One region of the Latilactobacillus parafuchuensis genome, then DNA from elsewhere that is predicted to be linked to it. Evidence: predicted binding sites of a transcription regulator. Region 1 holds the regulator's gene; the other holds the start of a gene.
What was found. The regulator NrdR, encoded in region 1, represses ribonucleotide reductase genes. The targets are predictions, from matches to a motif close to ACACNATATATNGTGT.
Positions count from the first base shown of each region.

Region 2: a site for NrdR is predicted at 7,820-7,835, ahead of nrdH (glutaredoxin-like protein NrdH). Genes of this name have one in related genera too.

Region 1 covers NZ_CM143875.1:1,619,391-1,629,905, forward strand. The annotation lists gene ACVPPQ_RS07985 (3D domain-containing protein) at 1-662, shown strand, start outside; gene ACVPPQ_RS07990 (transcriptional regulator, SarA/Rot family) at 1,124-1,615, shown strand; gene polA (DNA polymerase I) at 1,781-4,441, shown strand; gene mutM (DNA-formamidopyrimidine glycosylase) at 4,453-5,289, shown strand; gene coaE (dephospho-CoA kinase) at 5,289-5,876, shown strand; gene nrdR (transcriptional regulator NrdR) at 6,027-6,500, shown strand; gene ACVPPQ_RS08015 (replication initiation and membrane attachment family protein) at 6,516-7,901, shown strand; gene dnaI (primosomal protein DnaI) at 7,901-8,821, shown strand; gene thrS (threonine--tRNA ligase) at 9,141-10,515, shown strand, end outside.
Region 2 covers NZ_CM143875.1:1,995,667-2,006,181, forward strand. The annotation lists gene ACVPPQ_RS09865 (solute carrier family 23 protein) at 1-1,079, opposite strand, end outside; gene pyrR (bifunctional pyr operon transcriptional regulator/uracil phosphoribosyltransferase PyrR) at 1,230-1,778, opposite strand; gene ACVPPQ_RS09875 (RluA family pseudouridine synthase) at 1,951-2,856, opposite strand; gene lspA (signal peptidase II) at 2,849-3,304, opposite strand; gene ACVPPQ_RS09885 (formate--tetrahydrofolate ligase) at 3,374-5,047, opposite strand; gene ACVPPQ_RS09890 (cold-shock protein) at 5,204-5,419, shown strand; gene ACVPPQ_RS09895 (EbsA family protein) at 5,500-5,910, opposite strand; gene cls (cardiolipin synthase) at 6,132-7,589, shown strand; gene nrdH (glutaredoxin-like protein NrdH) at 7,911-8,141, shown strand; gene nrdE (class 1b ribonucleoside-diphosphate reductase subunit alpha) at 8,232-10,403, shown strand; gene nrdF (class 1b ribonucleoside-diphosphate reductase subunit beta) at 10,455-10,515, shown strand, end outside.

The sequences.
Region 1 (10,515 bases):
CGGCTGATAATCAAAATATGGACGAATTGGTCCAAAGTTACCATGATATGAAAGTCGTCCAAGAACGGTTAGAAACCAGTAAGACTGATTTAGACCAAGAAAAAATTCAATTAGACCAACAAACAACTGAATTACAAACGCAAATTGATCAGATGAAGACTAATTTAAGTCAAAGTCGGGATAAATTAGCTAAGATTGCGCAAGAAAAGAGTACTGAAGAAGCCAAAATTGCGGCTGAAAAGGCAGCGGCTGCTAAAGCTGCAGAACAAGCCAAAGCTGCTGCAACAGTGACTAAGGCAACGACTGTTGATACAAGCAACAGCGATACTGCCGCTAAGCAACAGGCTAGTTTGGCCGATAAAGCGAGCGGTAAGGCTGGTCAAACAATTCAGGTTCAAGCAACTGCCTATTCAATTGCAACGCCAGGTATGGGCCGTTACGGCGCAACTGGGATTGATTTAATGAAGAACCCGAACTGTATTGCGGTTGATCCAAGTGTCATTCCGCTTGGGTCATTGGTGATGGTGCCAGGTTATGGTTATGCCATTGCGGGTGATACCGGTGGTGCGATTAAAGGTCACATTATTGATGTTCATTTTCCAACAGTCGGCCAATGTGTTAGTTGGGGTCGCCGGAGCGTCGCAATTACGATTGTGCAATAATTAAAATAAATCACGATTAAACGACAATCAGATTTCTGATGTCGTTTTTTTGATGGAGACTAAGTACTTGCATCTGTTAATAAAACATGCTATTACTTACTAGAGACTCGTAATGAATTCGCTTTAATGATGGAAAATAGTGTGAAAACAGGTTTGATTTCATTAAGAAAAAATAAATTTTTTTATTAAAATTAAAGGCCATTTTCATGATAACACTGATACAGCAAGGTTTTTATCTTTGAACTTACTTATCTGTTTTGTAAATGAGCTGTAAAGTGAGTTGAAATATATCTTTTAATGCTATAAACTATTAATATCGCTTTAAGTCATAATTATTACCAATTGTGTCATTTTTGATAAGAATTATAATCGAAGCTTATCGAATAAGTGCGGGAATAAAGATTCGAAATCGATAATCCTTTTTAAGATTATTGGGCTCAGAATTTTGTAGGAGGAAGAATATGGATGTAGTAGACAAGTCCGATTTAATCGGCAGCACGTGGTCAGATTTTATGGAATTTGCGGGGTTATACCGCTGGTTAATTAATAACTTAAGTGAATGTATGAGTAAGGAAAGCCAGAAATATGGTTTGTCTTTTGATCAATTTTTAGTCATGCACGAAATTCAAAATGCTAATAATGAAACAACAAATAGTGCTTTAGCTGATAAGATGCAAGTTAGTCGTTCTGCAATCTCGCGTCAATGCCGTTCATTACGGAAGATGGCGTTCATTGCTGAACAATCTGATGAAAATGATCAACGAATTCGTCGTGTTCATTTAACGGATAACGGGATGCAAGTTTATCGTCATTTATTATTCTATTACCTTGATCTATATAACGATCTAAAAGAAGAAATTGGTGAAGATAAGGTTGAAGCAACCATTGGTCAAAGTAAAGAAATCTTTGAACGTATGGTGACCATCAACAGCAACCGACCCGAAGCTAAATAAAGTGCCATAAAAAAATCCGATTAATCCTGAGTTTGGGACTAATCGGATTTTTAATTGGTATCTTGATTGATAAAGTTATGTGATTTTTTGTAACGCGAATCAGTATCGGTCGATGGCTATCTTTGATAGAATAGGGATAGTGGTTTGACAACAAGGAGGAACAAAATGAGTTCTCAAAAAAAATTATTATTAATTGATGGTAACAGTGTGGCTTTTCGCGCCTTTTTTGCAATGCATCAAGCGTTAGATCATTTTACCAATCAAGACGGGTTACATACTAATGCGATTTATGCGTTTAAAAATATGCTTGATATTATTTTGAAAAAAATTGAACCGAGTCACGTGTTAGTGGCATTCGATGCGGGCAAGACGACTTTTAGAACGGCTGAATTTAGTGATTATAAAGCGGGCCGCTCTAAAACGCCGCCCGAATTATCAGAACAGTTTCCGTACATTCGAGAATTATTGAGTGCGTATGGGATTCAATCGTATGATTTAACTAATTTTGAAGCGGATGATATTATTGGCACGTTGGCGAAAGAAGCCGAGGCAGCCGGTTTTGCCGTTGATATTGTCACTGGTGACCGCGATTTAACCCAGTTAACGACTGATAAGACGACCGTTAACATTACGGTTAAAGGTGTCAACGAAATCGAAGCCTACACGCCAGAGCACGTGCAAGAAAAGCTGGGACTATTGCCGAGTCAGATTATCGATTTAAAGGGTTTGATGGGTGATACTTCTGACAATTATCCGGGCGTCACTAAAGTGGGTGAAAAAACGGCGTTAAAATTGCTGGCTGCTCATGAGAGTATCGAAGGGGTCTACGAGCACGTCGATGAAATGAAAGCTAGCAAGTTAAAAGAACATTTAATTGAAGATCGTGATCAAGCGTTTATGAGTAAGATGTTGGCCACGATTCGTCGGGATGCGCCGTTAACCATCGGTATTGATGATCTCGCTTATAATGGTCCGGATTTAGAGACCTTAATTGCGTTTTATCAAGCGATGAATTTCAAATCATTTTTGAGTCAGTTGAACGTCACTTCAGAAGAAGCCGTGCCAGTTGAATCGTATGATTACACGGTTTTAACCAATGATAATTTAACGCTTCTTTCTGAATTAACGGGTACCGCTACATTTGGGATTGAAATGTTAACGGACAATTATCATACGGCCGAGATGGTTGGTTTCTACGTTGGTACGCCAAAACACTGGTACGTCAGCGATGATGTGGCTTTATTAGCAGAACCGATTTTTAAAGATTGGTTGGAAGATACTGACCAAACCAAAGCCGTATTTGATGTTAAACGGAATCAAGTGGCGGCTAGTCGCTTAGGGATTGAATTGGCGGGGGTTGAATTTGATTTATTGCTCGCGTCGTACTTATTAAATACGACCAATAATAGTAATGATTTAGGAACGCTCTCTAACTTACACGGCTACCAAAACGTGCAAACGGATGAACAAGTTTACGGTAAAGGGGCTAAACGGGCGCTACCTGAAGAACTAACCACGTTCTATCAGCATTTAGTTCAAAAGGCGGCTGCGATTAATCAATTACAACCCCAATTAGTCGCTCAGTTAAAAGAACATCAGCAATTTGATTTATTTACCGATATGGAATTGCCGTTAGCGCTGGTTTTAGCGCGGATGGAAATTACTGGGATTAAAGTGGATGCCAGTTGCTTGCAACAAATGGGTGCCGAATTTATTCAAACCTTAAAGATCTTGGAAGAAAAAGTTTATGCCGAAGCTGGGGAAACCTTTAACATCAACTCTCCTAAACAGTTAGGGGTCATTTTATTTGAAAAAATGGGCTTACCAGTGATTAAGAAAACCAAGACGGGTTATTCAACAGCGGTTGATGTGCTTGAACAACTTCGCAAAGATGCGCCGATTGTTCAAACCATTTTGGATTATCGCCAGATTGCCAAGATTCAATCGACCTACGTCGAGGGCTTATTGAAGTCGATTCACCAAGACAATAAAGTGCATACGCGTTATTTACAGACTTTAACGCAAACGGGCCGTTTATCGTCAGTCGATCCTAACTTGCAAAACATTCCAGTCCGGGTGGCCGAAGGACGTAAGATTCGCCAAGCATTTGTCCCTAGTCAACCGGGTTGGCAACTATTTTCTTCTGATTATTCCCAAATTGAATTGCGCGTTTTAGCCCATATTTCGGGTGACGTTAACATGCAAGAAGCCTTTAAGGAAAATCGGGATATCCATGCCAATACAGCGATGAAGATTTTTGGCTTAACCAGTGCGGACCAAGTCACGCCGGATATGCGACGTCAAGCGAAAGCGACGAACTTCGGGATTGTTTACGGGATTAGTGACTACGGGTTATCACAAAATATTGGGATTACCCGTCAGCAGGCTAAGAGCTTCATTGAAGCCTATTTTGAACAATATCCGGGTGTCCAACAGTTTATGGTCGATATTGTCAAAAAAGCGCGTGAAGAAGGGTACGTTGAAACCCTCTTTCACCGTCGTCGGTATTTACCAGATATTCACGCTAAAAGCTTTAATCTACGGTCATTTGCTGAACGGACTGCGATGAATACGCCCATTCAAGGTAGTGCGGCCGATATTATCAAAGTGGCCATGATTTTGATGCAACAAGAATTAACCAAGGCTAACTTACAAGCTAAAATGTTATTACAAGTCCATGATGAATTGATTTTTGAAGCACCAGAAGCAGAAATACCAATCCTACAAAAATTAGTGCCGAGTGTGATGGATTCAGCGGTTAGTTTAGCCGTGCCACTGAAAGTCGAAAGTGGCTTTGGGCCCACTTGGTATGACATTAAGAAATAAGGTGGAAAACAATGCCAGAATTACCAGAGGTTGAAAATGTCCGGCGTGGATTAGCGGAATTAGTCATTGGTAAAACCGTCAAAGACATCCAAATTTTATGGTCTAAAATTGTCGTTAATCCTGATGAAGTCTTTTTAGACGGCTTAGTGGATCGGCAAATTACCGGTGTCGATCGGCGGGGCAAATATTTATTGATTCGATTTGATCACGATTTAACGGTCGTTAGCCATCTGCGGATGGAAGGTAAATACGAAGTGGATGATCAAAGTGCACCCGTCACCAAGCACACCCACGTGATTTTTGAGATGACTGATGGGACGCAATTACGTTATTTAGACACGCGTAAATTTGGCCGGATGCAGTTGATTGAAACCGGCCAAGAAATGACGGTTGCTGGGCTGAAAACCTTGGGCCCCGAACCGACACCGGCGACGTTTGACGTGCACCAGTTTTATCAAGCGTTACAAAAACACCATAAAGCCATCAAACCGTTATTGTTGGATCAAAAAGTGGTGACCGGCTTAGGTAATATTTATGTGGATGAAACATTGTGGTTGAGCCAGATTCATCCGGAAACACCGGCTGATTTATTAACGCAAGCGGAAGTTCAAAAACTCCACGATGACATCATTACTGAATTGCAATTAGCGATTAATAGTGGGGGCACCACCGTCAACACCTTTTTGAACGCGACCGGACATGCTGGTGCCTTTCAAGAGATGTTACATGTCTATGGTAAAAAAGGGGAACCGTGCGAACGTTGTCAGACGCCGATTGAAAAAATAAAGGTCGCCCAACGTGGCACTCACTTTTGTCCGCATTGTCAGATTAGAAAAGAGGCGCGTTAATGACCTATTTTTTAGGGTTAACGGGCGGGATTGCGACGGGCAAATCGGCAGTTTCCACCATTTTTAAGACGTTGGGCGTACCGGTGATTGATGCGGATCAAGTGGCCCATCAAGTGATGGCGGAAAATCAAACGGTTAAAGAACAAATTGCCTCCACTTTTGGGGACTCGTTAGTGATTGATGGTCAGGTCGATCGTCACAAATTAGGCCAACTCGTTTTTGGACAACCGACAGCTTTAGCGCAGTTGAACGCGATTACCGCACCGGTTATTCGCCAGGCCTTGATTGCACAGATGGCCGCGATTAAGCAAGCCTCAGTTGTGGTGGTTGATATTCCGTTGTTGTATGAACAAGGGTACGCCGAATTATTTGATGGCGTGGCTGTGGTCGCTGTCTCACATGCGACGCAATTAGCACGGTTGATGGCCCGTAATCAGTTAACAGCTGAAGCGGCTGAATTACGAATCAATAGTCAGTTGTCGTTGGCTGAAAAGCGAGCGCGGGCCGATTTTATATTAGAGAATGAAGGGTCGTTAGCAATACTGCAGGCGCAAATTAATAGTTTATTAACGAAAATCACTGATTAGTTAAAAAATCCCGACTAAATTAAACTTTGGTCGGGATTTTTGACGATTCAACATTTAGTGAATTTGCGTGTTCATGGTATAATAACTAGGATAAGATGGGTTTATACTAAACTAAAATAAAAGCTTAATTTAAGAATAGAAGGTGTCACTATGTTATGTCCGCATTGTCATCAAAATAGTTCACGGGTGATTGACAGTCGACCAACCGATGAGGGGCGAGTTATCCGTCGTCGTCGTGAATGCGAAAACTGTCGCTTCCGGTTTACGACGTTTGAACGCGTTGAACAAACACCATTACTAGTCATCAAGAAAAACGGGACGCGCGAAGAATTTAATCGTGATAAGTTATTGCGTGGGTTGATTCGGGCGGCTGAAAAGCGGCCGGTTACCATGGAACAAATGACGGAAATCGTCGACGATGTCGAAAATAAAATTCGAGCATTAGGTGAAAATGAAGTGTCGTCACAAGCAGTCGGTGAATACGTGATGGCACTATTGCCAGAAATCGATGAGATTGCCTATATTCGTTTTGCCAGTGTATATCGGCAATTCAAGGATATGAATGTCTTCATGAAAGAATTACAAGACATGATGAAAAAAGAAAAAGCAAAAGAATCAAAATAAGGAAAGGACGTTTTTATGGCTGATGCATTTGATTTTTTAAGTCCAAAAGACGGCTTTTTGGTGACGAAAGCAAACTACTTAACTGATTTCGACCAAACGGTGGTGACGTATTTGTATCAACCGTTGATGGGTGCCGTTGCCTATAGTCTTTATTTGTTATTGTGGAGCCAAGTGAAGGATGTTGCGAGCCAACATCAATTTCAAACCCACGCAACGCTATTGAATTTATTGAGTGTCGATTTACCAGCGTTCTATGACGGCCGCAGTAAATTAGAGGCATTAGGCTTAATCCGGACGTATCAAAAAAATGGTGAAGCAGGCCGCCAATTGGTTTATGAACTATACGCGCCAATGAAACCAAATGTTTTTTTTAAAGACGATCTATTGAGCGTTGTGTTGTATGAATCGGTTGGCGAGAAGCGGTTTATCGAATTGCGGGAGCGGTTTAAGCTCCAACCGGTACGTTCACAAGATTATAAAGAAGTCAGTAAGAACTTTTTAACCGTCTTCCACGTTCAAAATGACCATTTGCTAAATACACCAGATGGCGTGGCAGAAACGAAGAGCCTTTATCAGCAGAAATCGCCGAATAAACCTAGTTTTAGCGCGCTTGAGTTACAGACGTTTGATTGGGAACTGTTGCAAGATGTGTTAGGGCAACGGCAGATTTCACCCGATGAAGTGCTACGCAATGAACAACGGTTATTTAATTTACATTATTTCTACGGCTTAGACGAAATAACCCTCGCGAACTTAATGGGCACGACGATGGATGCCAGAGACAATACGTTGAATATGGAGGCGCTTGAACAAAATGTTCTGGGCAACTATACGCGCCGCCACGCCGCTCAAAATAAAGTAGCGACTGATTCTAAATATACCTTAAGTGAATTACAAAAGCAGGGGCAGCAGGCCAAGTTTAACGAACAAGAAATGCAGTGGTTAACAGACAGCCAACGCTATCTACCGGTCGATTATTTGAACGATTTAAAGCAGAAAAAACACGGCTACGTCGCTAAAAATGAAATTCGGGCACTAAAAGATTTGCAAGGACGCTATATTTTTAGTAACGATGTGCTCAACATTTTAGTGGCGTACATTACTGAACGTTATGAAGGGTTAACGCAAGCCTTGTTGGACCGGATTGCTAATCAATGGGCGCAAAAAGGGGTTCAAACGCCGGTTGATGCGATTCAGCAGATTCGTCAGTTCCAAACGGCGCAAACTGATAAAGCGAAGACGAAACAAAATAATCGTTATCAAACAAAACCGACGAAACAAGAAACCGTGCCGAAGTGGGCGCAACCCGATTATCAGGCACCCAAGGAAACAACAACTAAGGCCGATCAGAATCAAGTCGATCAATTGCTCAAAAAAATTCGTGAAGGGCGGGGAGAATAATGGAAGATATGAAAAAAGGACTCATCGAACAGATGAATCGTCGCCAGTTAAACCAACGTTTCAATCAATTGGTTGAATCCGCCTTACAAGATCCGGATGTGCAAGCTTTTATTGAGGCGAATCAGGATCGGCTGACGCAGGAAACAGTCACGCGGAGCGCCGCTAAAATCTACGAATACGTTAATGAAAAGCAGAAATTAGCCAACGGGCAAACGACGTTAGCGCCCGGATACGCGCCTAAGCTGGTTTTAATCAATCATTTTATTGATGTGAGTTATGAACCAACAGCCTCGCTAATGAAGCAGCGGGAACAACAAGCTTTAAAGGCCCGGGTTAAATCGATTAATATGCCTAAAGATATTGTGGATGCCAATTTAGCCCAATACGATATCAATGAGCGTAAGTTACCATTAGTGACGGCGCTACAATTTATTGAGGATATCAAAAACGCCCCAACGATTTACCACCAAGGCTTATACCTATGTGGTAAATTCGGGGTTGGTAAAACTTATCTGCTAGGCGCTTTAGCCAATGAACTCGCGTTAGACGGATTCGAAACCACCTTGATCCATTTTCCGACCTTTGCGGTTGAAATGAAAAATGCGATTGGTCAAAATAACGTGCTAGATAAAGTTAACGTCATTAAAAAAGCGCCAATTTTGATGATTGATGACATTGGGGCCGATGCATTGAGCGCGTGGATTCGGGATGAGGTGCTTGGAATCATCTTGCAATATCGGATGCAAGAACAATTACCGACTTTCTTCAGTTCCAACTTTACGATGGACGAACTCGAACAACATCTAACCACCAGCCAACGGGGGGACAATGAACCGGTCAAAGCCGGGCGGATTATGCAACGAGTTCGTTATTTGGCTAAAGAGGTCGAAGTATCCGGCCATAATCGTCGGTTAAATTAATCTGATTAGGGGTTGCATAACGCCGATGAAAGTGGTTTAATGAATTTAATCAATGATAAAAGACACCTATTGAATGCAGGATTGATCAGAGAGAAAAACAGCGCTGAAAGTTTTTCAAAAGTACATTTAATGGACCACTTTTTGAGAGTTATCGTAAGATCGGGTCGTTACCGTTAAAGACGCTAAAGCTGGAGTTCAATTATTTTTGAGCTCAAGATGGGTGGAACCGCGAAATCAATTCGTCCCTGAGGTACATTTTTATATGTATCTCAGGGACTTTTTTTATTGTTGATAACCAAAAATAAAGGAGTGTCAAAAGATGGCAGAAATTCAATTAACGTTTCCAGATGGTGCTAAGAAGACTTTTGAACAAGCAGCTAGTTTATTCGATGTTGCGAAATCAATTAGTACAAGCTTAGCTAAAAAAGCAGTTGCTGGTAAATTCAATGGTGAAGTGGTCGATTTACACCAACCACTTTTAGAAGATGGGGCTATTGAAATCATCACCAAAGATGATGAAGCAATCAGCTTGAAGGCAATTTGGAATACCGCTGCGTTTGTTTTGGCAGCTGTTTTAAACCAACGTTATCCAGAAATGCAATTTGGTGAAGTCAACGCTACTGAAGATGGTTTCTTTTATGATACCGACAATGAAAACGGCCAATTAGCCGTGACTGATTTACCCGATATTAAAAAAGCAATGGCCAAATTGATTCAATCAGGTGAAGCCATTCAACGTGTGATGATGGCTAAAACCGATGCCAAAGCTTTATTTGCGGGCCAAACTTATAAATTAGCATTATTAGATAAAGTTGATGCTGATCAAGTACTCATTTATCAATTAGGGACTTATTCAGACTTTGCTTTAGCACCAATGTTGGCGAAAGTCAGCGATGTTAAATTCTTTGAACTATTATCAGTGGCCGGTGCTTATTGGCAAGGTAAATCAAGCAACCAAATGTTACAACGGGTTTATGGGACGGCTTATCCGAAACAAGCTGAATTGGAAGCTGATTTACAACGTCGTCAAGAAGCGAAAGAACGCGATCACCGGGTGATTGGGAACCAATTAGACTTATTCTTCGTTGATCCTAAGGTCGGGGCAGGCTTACCTTACTGGTTACCAAACGGAGCCACTATTCGACGGACAATCGAACGCTACATTATCGACAAAGAAGTCGCTAATGGTTACGAACCTGTTTACACGCCAATCTTAGCGAACCTTGATTTATACAAACAATCAGGTCATTGGGATCATTATCGTGAAGACATGTTTCCACCAATGGACATGGGTGATGGTGAAATGCTTGAATTACGCCCAATGAACTGCCCTTCACATATCCAAGTTTACAAACATCACCCTCGTTCATACCGTGAATTACCAATTCGCTTAGCTGAACTTGGCATGATGCACCGTTATGAAAAATCAGGGGCCTTATCAGGTTTACAACGGGTTCGTGAAATGACTTTAAATGATGGGCATACTTTTGTTCGTCCCGACCAAATCAAAGATGAATTTAAATCAATCTTGAACTTGATGATTCAAGTTTATGCTGATTTTAACATCAATGATTACACCTTCCGTTTGAGCTATCGTGATCCTAAGAATACTGAAAAGTACTTTGACGATGACGAAATGTGGAATAAGGCGCAAGCAATGTTAAAGGGTGCTATGGATGATTTGGGCTTGAACT
Region 2 (10,515 bases), 380 kb from region 1:
CTTGATGCAATGACCCCGAAGAGTAAGAAGCTGATCCCGCCAATGACTGGTCCGGGAATACTTTGAATTAACGCGCTTAGTTTACCGATAAAACCGAAGATGATGGCGAAGAAGGCGGCACCGCCTAATACCCAGACACTGTGCACCTTGGTAATGGCTAACACACCGATGTTTTCACCGTAACTTGTAACGGGAGGACCTCCGACGAAAGCCGCGATGATGGAAGCTGTCCCATCCCCCGCTAATGTCCGGTGCAAACCAGGATCTTTAAAGAAATTCCGTTTGGTTAATTTATTGAGGACCATGATGTGCCCCATGTGTTCCGTCATTGTGACAAACGCGATTGGTGCCATACTGAGAATGGCGCCCCAGTATAGACCGGGCTTATAAGTGACAAATGGAATTTGGAAATCGGGTAGTTTGAACCAAGCCGCTTCCATAACCGGTTGGAAATCGACAATCCCGAACAAAACTGCGACAATGTAGCCGCAAACGATTCCGAGAAGAATTGGAATTAAGCTCGTGAACCCTTTTAGATACATATTGAAAGCAATTGTAATCAGTAAGGTGATGATGGCGACCGCGAAGAATTTCAAGTCATAATGGCCTGCACTATCGATAGTCGCTTGTTTAGCGGCGGTCCCTGCTAAGGATAAGCCGATGACCATCACAATCGGTCCGACTACAATTGGTGGTAAGGCCTTGTCAATCCAGCCTGAGCCGATTAACCCGACGATGACTGAAACAATCAGGTAAACTGCACCGACCGCCATCGTCCCCTGTGCAATTCCGGGATAGCCGGTGGTTTTCATCAAGGCCAGCATGGGCACGATGAATGAAAAACTGGAACCCATGTAAGCTGGAATTTTACCTTTAGTAATCATGATATACATTAACGTGCCGACCCCTGAACTGAATAAGGCAATCCCGGGGTTTAACCCAACTAAAATTGGGACTAAGACAGTTGAACCAAACATCGCAAACATATGTTGAATGGACAAGCCGATCCATTTCCCGGTACTTGGTCGTTCATTAATGTCTAACACGGCGTCTGGATTTCTAAAAGATTCTTTTGTCATATTGCTTCCTCCAACTATTAAACCGTAAAAAAAGACACGCTACTAGTTTGAGAGCGTGTCTTTTGCTTGCTGAAAGGACAGTGTGCTGTGCACGCTACGATTTCGAACAAACCCTTTTGCTCTCTCTGGAGTCAATTAAACGGTTAATGATTATTTAGTTAATTTTTCAATCGTAATGCCATCATGTTCGTCAATTTCTTCCATTGCGACTTTGATTTGCTCCGTCAAAGCGGTTGGAATATTTTTACCGACAAAATCAGGCCGAATTGGTAATTCGCGATGACCGCGATCAACCAAAACTGCTAAGGAAATTTTTTTAGGGCGACCAAGATCCATCAGCGCATCGAGTGCTGCGCGAATTGTCCGACCCGTGTACAAAACATCATCAATTAGAATGACGTGTTTATTGGTGATATCAATCGGAATATCACTGCCATTAATTTGGGGTTCATTTTGCGAATTCAAATCATGTTGATCATCACGATACAAAGTGATGTCGAGCGTCCCAACTGGTAACGTAATACCTTCCAATTGTTCTAACCGCTTGGCAATCCGGTGAGCGATAAAGACGCCGCGGGTTTTGATGCCCACTAAGACAAGGTCTGAAATCCCCTTGTTTTGTTCAATGATTTCATACGTAATTCGGGTAAAAACGCGTTTCATAGTCGTACTGTCAACAACTTCTTTAACCATCATCATCCGCTCCTTCCAAACAAAAAACCTCCCGGCCAGTTAGCCAGGAGGTTACAGTTGTGGCTTCTAGACAGATTGCGTCGTCACCACTTATTCACCGTACCTTCTGGGCCTCACGGGACCAATTTAAAGGTTTCTATTTATGTTGTTATTAGCATATCGAATTGTTGTTTAAATGTCAATTGTTTTCGCGTAATTGCTGCAAAGTTCTTTCGAAAATAGCGGGTAATGGCGCTTCAAATTTAAGTTGTTCCCCAGTAACGGGATGCTTAAAGCCCAGAATGGCAGCGTGCAGAAATTGGCCTTTGCCAGGTAATGTTTTACGCGGACCATAGACGGGATCGCCGGCGACCGGGCGGTTGATATACGCTAAATGGACCCGAATTTGATGGGTCCGACCGGTTTCCAAACGACATCTAATCAACGTAAAATCATTAAAACGTTCAACGACCTTAAAATGAGTGACCGCTGGACGACCATCAGGCACAATCGCCTGTTTCATCCGATCAACTTTTGAACGGCCAATTGGCGCGTCAATGGTGCCTTCATCCTCTTCGAAATTACCGTGAACTAACGCCACGTATTCGCGCAAATTCGATTTGGCTTTTAATTGAGCCGATAACGATTCGTGCGCTTCGTTGGTTTTAGCCACCATCAATGAACCAGAGGTGTCTTTATCAATTCGGTGCACAATTCCGGGCCGGAAAACGCCGTTGATTTCAGATAACGGCGTATGGGCTAACAATGCATTGACTAACGTGCCGTTGGGATGTCCCGCTGAGGGATGCACCACCATCCCTTGGGGTTTATTAACGACTAACACTTGATCATCTTCATAGACAATGTCTAACGGAATATCTTCGGGCACCAAATCAAGCGCTACGGGATCCGGGATTTCAATGGTGACGACGTCGTTAGCAGCGACTTTATATTTAGATTGACAAGGTTTTTGATTAACTTGCACCAAGTCCTTTTTAAACCACTGTTGAATTTGTGACCGTGAATAATCAGTCAGTAGTTGGGGCAAAATCTTATCAATTCGGCCCGTTTCAGTTGTAATTGTTACTTGTTTTTTTTCAGTCATGAGTCACTTTCTCTTTCACCATAATTGCGATTAACACACAGAGTACGCCAAAGGTCAACGCCATATCCGCAATGTTAAAGATTGGAAAATTAATAAAATCTAGTTGGAACATATCAACAACGTACTTTAGATGTAACCGATCAATAAAATTCCCAATCGCACCGGCCAGCATTAATGCTAACCCAATGCGATATAATCTTTCAGACCGCTCAGAGGTGTAAAATAAGTACCCAATCACGCCAACCGCCACGATGGTGACCAGATAGAAGAACCATTGTTGCCCGCGTAAAATACTCCAAGCCGCCCCATCATTTTGAACATACGTTAATCCAAAAACGTTGGGTACGATTGTTTTAAACGCGCCAAAACTAAGATGGCCAACCACCCAGCTCTTTAGTAGTTGATCGCTACCAATTACTAAAAAAACTAAAATTAAATATAACACCACGGTTTCCCCCTATTCGTACTGATTAACATTGTCCTTAAAAACAGCACTGATGTCAATCACTTTCGAATATTAGAATAACCCAGAAATCTGGCCATCCGCCGTCACATCCATGTTTAAAGCGGCCGGCTTTTTCGGTAGACCGGGCATGGTTAAAACGGCACCGGTCATCGCCACGATAAACCCAGCCCCAAGTTTTGGAATTAGTTCACGGACGTGAACGGTAAAATCAGTTGGTGCCCCTAAGGCTTTCGGATTATCCGATAATGAATATTGGGTTTTAGCGATGCAAACCGGTAGTTGGCCCCAACCGTTCTTTTCAATTTGTTTCAATTGATTAATGGCTTTACCTTCAAAGACCACCTCACGGCCACCATAAATTTTAGTGACAATCGTATTGAGTTTGGTTTTAATATCCGCTTGAGCATCATATAAAGGTTGGAAATCTTTCGGTTGGTCCAATGCAGTGAGTACTTCATGCGCCAATGCTAATCCGCCTTGACCGCCGTTTGCCCAAACACTGGTTTCCACGGCTTTAACGCCTTTTTGTTCACAAAGTTCTTGTAATAAGTTGATTTCAGCTTCGGTATCGCTTGTAAATTCGTTAACGGCCACGACAACCGGCACACCATAACGTTGCATGTTGGCGATGTGTTTGGCCAAATTACTAAAACCAGATTCTAACGCGCCTAAGTTTTCAGTGGTTAAATCGGTTAATGCCACCCCACCGTTATATTTCAAAGCCCGAATCGTCGCGACAATCACGATAGCATCCGGTGTCTGGCCTAATTGTGGCACTTTAATATCCAAGAATTTTTCAGCACCTAAATCAGCCCCAAAGCCGGCTTCGGTAATCGCGATATCGCCTAATTTCAAAGCCGTTTGTGTCGCTAAAATACTGTTACAGCCGTGCGCAATATTGGCGAACGGGCCGCCGTGGACTAACGCTGGTGTATGTTCAAGCGTTTGGACTAAATTGGGTTTCAACGCGTCTTTTAATAACATCGTAATCGCACCCGTGACCTTCAAGTCAGCAACGGTTACTGGCTCACGGTCGAAACGATAACCAATCACAATTCGACTAATTCGGGCTTTTAAATCGGTAATGTCGGTTGCTAAACATAAGATTGCCATTAATTCACTGGCCACCGTAATATCAAAACCATCCTGTCTAGGCATCCCTTGCACCGGACCGCCTAAACCAATGACAACTTGGCGTAAGGCCCGATCATTAATATCTAAAGCCCGTTTCCAAATAATCCGGCGAGGATCAATGTTTAAAACGTTACCCTGTTGAATATGATTATCGATTAAAGCCGCAAGGGTATTGACCGCTGATGTTAAGGCGTGCATATCGCCGGTAAAATGAAGATTAATATCTTCCATTGGAACGACTTGCGCATAGCCACCACCAGTTGCGCCCCCCTTCATTCCCATCACAGGCCCTAATGACGGTTCGCGTAAGGCAATCACGGCAGACTTGTCTAATTGCCGTAAAGCATCTCCCAAACCAACCGTGACGGTTGATTTACCCTCACCCGCTGGCGTTGGATTAATCGAGGTCACTAAAACCAGTTGACCATTTGGTTGGTCCTTTAGCCGTTGAATGGCTTTAAAGTTCACTTTTGCTTTGTAAGGTCCGTATTGTTCCAATTCCGTAGCTTGTAACCCGATTTGTTCGGCAATTGCTGTAATTGGTTTAATTTCAGTTGCTTCATTTGCTTGTGCAATTTGAATATCTGACATGCTGGCCCACTCCTTTTATTGACGATAAACATATTATAGCCGATTTCGTACGGAATTGGCAGATTAGTTTCAATAAAGTTTATCTTCGACAGTTGTCAACCAGCGTGGTAGAATAAGGGTGCGCTGTTAATGCGTGGATTTTAAGGAGGGATTGTGATGGAACGAGGAATCGTGAAGTGGTTTAGCAATGCTAAGGGGTACGGCTTCATCAGTTACCAAGATGGTGAGGAAATTTTCGTTCATTTTACCGCAATCCAGACTGATGGTTATAAGTCCCTCAATAAAGATGACGTGGTTTTATTCGAAGTCAAAGAAGGCGCCCGCGGCTTACAAGCAGCCAATGTCCAAAAAATTGAACCCCCACAAGACTAATTGATAATTAACGATGATTCATTATTAAATGTATGTAAATAGGCAACGCACCCTAAAAATGGGTGCGTTGCCTATTTTATTTATTCGACAACTGGCCAACCGGCTTCTTTTAAAGCGGTCACTAACCGTTGCTTGCTTTTTACCCGTAACAATAATTGTTCAGGTTGATAGTCTAATTCAGTCGTTGTTATTAAAAGGCCGTGTTTTTGGACCGTAATTTGCGTCAGTTTCTCACGATCAATTGTGCGGTGCCGTTTAAATACCGGTCGTTTTAAATTGATTGTTGTTGGGGTCACTTTCACTTGATATCCCCCAATATTAACAATGGTTAAAATAACCGCAATCAGCGCAATCGTAATTGATTGCCAATTTAAATTAATGAGTTCGAGTTGGACGATTAAAGCCAGTAGATAGATAAAGCCAATCCAAGACCACGTCGTAATCGAATAAGCGTAACCTGGTTGATAACGGATTGTTAGCGATTTTTGCATGAGCACACTCCTTAGTGTTTTCATAGTACCATTAATAACGTCGGCTTGTCAGCGGATTGCGATAAACTTTAAGAATGATTAAACTATATAATGAAACTAACGATAATTTTGATTGTGACATTCTACTGTTTAACATCAACGCTTCAGTCTAAGTCGTGGTTTTTTCACCATTTTTTTAGTAAACTGTTAAAGAAGTTTAATCGTATTAAAGGAGTGATCGTTTGGCATTAATAGTCGAAATTGGTAGTTTAGTTATTTTTATTAACGCAGTTCTCGCCATCATAACTGTTTTACGCCAACCACGGGACATCGCCGCAACGTGGGCTTGGTTATTAGTTTTAATTTTATTACCGGTTGGTGGTTTTATTTTATACCTCTTTACCGGGCGTGGCTTATCACGTAAAAAGATTTTTCAAAGTCAATCTCAGATTAACGATGGGATTTTAGCGTTGGTTGATATTCAACGTCAAGAAAATCGTAAAAATGAATTATTGCCTAAAAAGATGCTCTCTAGTGAAGCAACTGAAATGGTCAATTTATTCTTAAATATTAACAACGCCCCCGTCTTAAAAGACAACCACGTGACGTTATACACGGATGGTCAAGAAAAATTCGCGGCCCTATTCAATGACATCCGCCAAGCTCAAAAAAGTATCCATATTGAATATTACACCATCTACAACGATCAAATCGGCAATGATTTACAAAAATTATTAGTTGAAAAGGCAAACGCCGGCGTCACCGTTAACGTCTTATACGATGCTTGGGGTTCTCAAGGGGCAACGCAAAAATGGTGGCGGCCACTCGAACAAGCTGGCGGTCACGCCCGCACCTTCTTCAGTTCTAAACATTCGATCACTGATTTCCGGCTAAATTTCCGTGATCATCGGAAAGTGGTCGTCGTCGATAGTAACATTGGTTACATCGGTGGTTTTAACGTCGGCGATCAATATCTCGGGCGCAGCCAGAAATTCGGTAATTGGCGTGATACCCATATGCGTGTCACGGGGAATGCCGTTTTAGCCTTACAGGTTCGTTTTTTAATGGATTGGAACGCCAGTGTTGAGACCAAGGTGCAACTCCCCTATTCTCAAGATTTATTTCCAAAAGAAGTCGTCTCTAAACGGGGATCGGCGGCCATGCAAATTGTTTCCAGTGGGCCGGATAAACTCGATGAACAAATTAAACTCGGCTATTTGAAAATGATTAGTACCGCTAAAAAACGGCTCTGGATCCAAACCCCTTATTTAGTTCCAGATGATAGTATTATTGATGCGCTAACGACGGCTGCAATGTCCGGTGTCGACGTTCGGATTATGGTTCCTAATATGCCAGATCACCCGTTCATCTACCGGGCAACGCAATATTATAGTCAGTTATTACACGCCTCTGGGGTTAAAATTTATAGTTACCAAAATGGTTTCTTACACGCCAAAACGGTGGTGATGGATGGTCATATCAGTACGGTTGGTTCGGCCAATATGGATATTCGCAGTTTCAAACTCAATTTTGAAGCCAACGCGTTCATCTATGATCCGAAAGTCGCTGCCCAACTCGAAACCATCTACGAAGCCGACATGCAACACGCGCAGTTATTAACCGACGAAATAATCAGCGAACAATCTAAATGGCTCCGTTTTAAACAGAAATTTTCACGATTACTCTCCCCCATTTTATAAAATGTTCGGGTAAAAATATTTAAATTGTTAGTTATTAAGTTGCTCATCATTTTTTATTGTAAACTAAATACTAGTGCCACACGGTTTAATCAATATTGACGGTTCAAAACTTAAAAATAGCCATTGACTTTAGTAGTGATTATGGTTAACTTTATAAGTGAACAGTTCAAGTGAGATTCAATTAATTATTCGGCAACAGCCCCTAGCAATAGGGGCTGTTTTTTATTTAAACACAATATATGGTGTTAAATCATTGCAACTTGATTTTCTAAACGGTATACTATTTTTATCAATTAGTTTTATCAAGGGAGTTAAATGAACATGGCAAACATTACGTTATACACTAAAAACGGTTGTCCCCAATGTCGGATGACGAAACACTTTTTGGAAACACACGACGTTACTTTTATTGAACATAATATTAACGACGAACCCCAATATATCGATTACTTACGCGAAAACGACTTTCAAGCCGTTCCCGTTTTAGAAGCTGACGGAATTGAAAGCTTTTCTGGTTTTAGACCTGCTGAACTACAAAAACTAGCAATCTAATTCTTTTCCCCTTTTGTTAGACTAACTCGTATTTTGAGTTAGTCTTTCCCTTTTTTTAAACCTTAATTTCGCAGAAAGTGGTGCTTAACAATGTCTTTAAAAGAAATCCGTACTGAAGATGTCACCTATTATGAACTCAATAATCAAATTAATATTCCGGTTGACGGTCAAATTCCGTTACATAAGGATCAAGAAGCGCTCGATGCGTTCTTAGACCAAAACGTTAAACCCAATAGGGTGACTTTTAAGTCCCTTCAAGACCGTTTAGATTATTTAGTCACTGAAAACTATTATGAAGCTGATTTTCTTAAAGCTTATTCAATCACTTTTATGGACCAACTCAATCAATATTTGATTGATCAAGATTTTCATTTCAAATCTTTCATGGCTGCCTATAAATTTTACGCACAATATGCTTTGAAAACAAATGATAATAGTTTCTATTTAGAAGATTTTAAAGACCGGATTTTCGTCAACGCTTTGTATTTCGCAGATGGCGATGAAACTTTAGCCATGAATCTAGCAGACGAAATGGTGCATCAACGTTACCAACCGGCCACCCCTAGCTTCTTAAACGCCGGACGTTCACGCCGGGGTGAATTGGTTTCATGTTTCTTACTCCAAACCACTGATGACATGAACTCCATCGGCCGGACGATTAATTCTGCACTCGAATTATCCCGAATTGGTGGCGGCGTTGGGATTAGCCTGTCTAACTTACGTGGTGCTGGTGATCCGATTAAAGGGATTGATGGCGCTGCTAGTGGTGTCTTACCGGTCATGAAATTATTGGAGGATTCATTCTCATATTCTAACCAACTCGGTCAACGTCAAGGGGCCGGTGTCGTTTATTTAAACGCCTTCCATCCCGATGTCATTGCCTTTTTGGGGGCTAAGAAGGAAAATGCCGATGAGAAGTACCGTTTAAAGACCCTGTCACTCGGTTTAATCGTGCCAGATAAGTATTACGAACTGGTTGCCAACGATGCCGATATGTATCTTTTCAGCCCTTACGGTGTTGAGAAAGAATACGGTGTCCCTTACTCATACGTCGACATCACCAAAGAATACGATAATTTAGTCGCTAACGATCAAATTAAGAAAACGAAGATTAAAGCCCGTGATTTAGAAAATGAAATCAGTAAATTACAACAAGAATCAGGTTATCCGTACATCGTCAATATTGATACGGCCAATAAAGCCAATCCAATTGACGGTAAAATCATCATGAGTAACCTCTGTTCAGAAGTCTTACAAGTTCAAACCCCTTCACAAATCAATAACCGTCAAGAATATGACGTCTTAGGGACTGATATTAGCTGTAACTTAGGTTCGACGAATATCCCCAATATGATGACGTCACCTGATTTTGGGCATTCAATCGAAGCCATGGTCCGCGCCTTAACTTATGTCACGGATCATTCAGATATCGATGTAGTGCCATCAGTGGCGCATGGTAACGAACTGGCGCACACCATCGGTTTAGGTGGCATGGGCTTGCATACCTATTTTGCGACTCACCAAATGTTGTATGGTTCACCCGAATCAATCGACTTTACCAGCAATTATTTCATGTTACTCAACTATTGGACACTCGTAGCTTCGAATAAGATTGCGAAAGAACGCCATACAACCTTTGCCAACTTTGATAAGAGCAAATACGCTGATGGCACTTATTTCGACCAATACCTGAATGAAGACTGGGCCCCACAATCAACACAAGTTAAAGCCCTCTTTGAAGGCATCTTTATCCCCACTAAAGCGGATTGGATAGCTTTACGCGATGCCATTATGGCGGACGGTTTATATCATCAAAACCGCTTGGCTGTTGCACCAAATGGTTCAATTTCATACATTAACGATACCTCTGCTAGTCTCCAACCAATTGTCAACCGCGTTGAAGACCGCCAAGAAAAGAAAATTGGAACGATTTACTATCCAGCTCCCGGTCTTTCAAACGAAACGATGCCATTTTATGAATCAGCCTACGATATTGATATGCGCAAGGTCATTGATATATACGCCGCTGCTCAAAAGCACGTCGATCAAGGCATGAGTATGACCCTCTTCATGCGTTCAACGATTCCGGCCGGTTTATACGAATGGAAAGATGGCCGCACGGATAAGATGACGACCCGTGATTTAAACATCTTAAGAAACTATGCGCATCATAAAGGCATCAAATCAATTTACTACATCCGGACATACACTGATGATGAAAATGAAGTTGGCGCAAATGCTTGTGAAAGCTGTACCATCTAGTCAGTCAAGGGGCAACTTGCCCCGGATACATACTAAAAGGAGTCAATTGAAATGACAGTAAATTCAGAGAATTACATTGCAATTAATTGGAACCAAATTGAAGATCAAATCG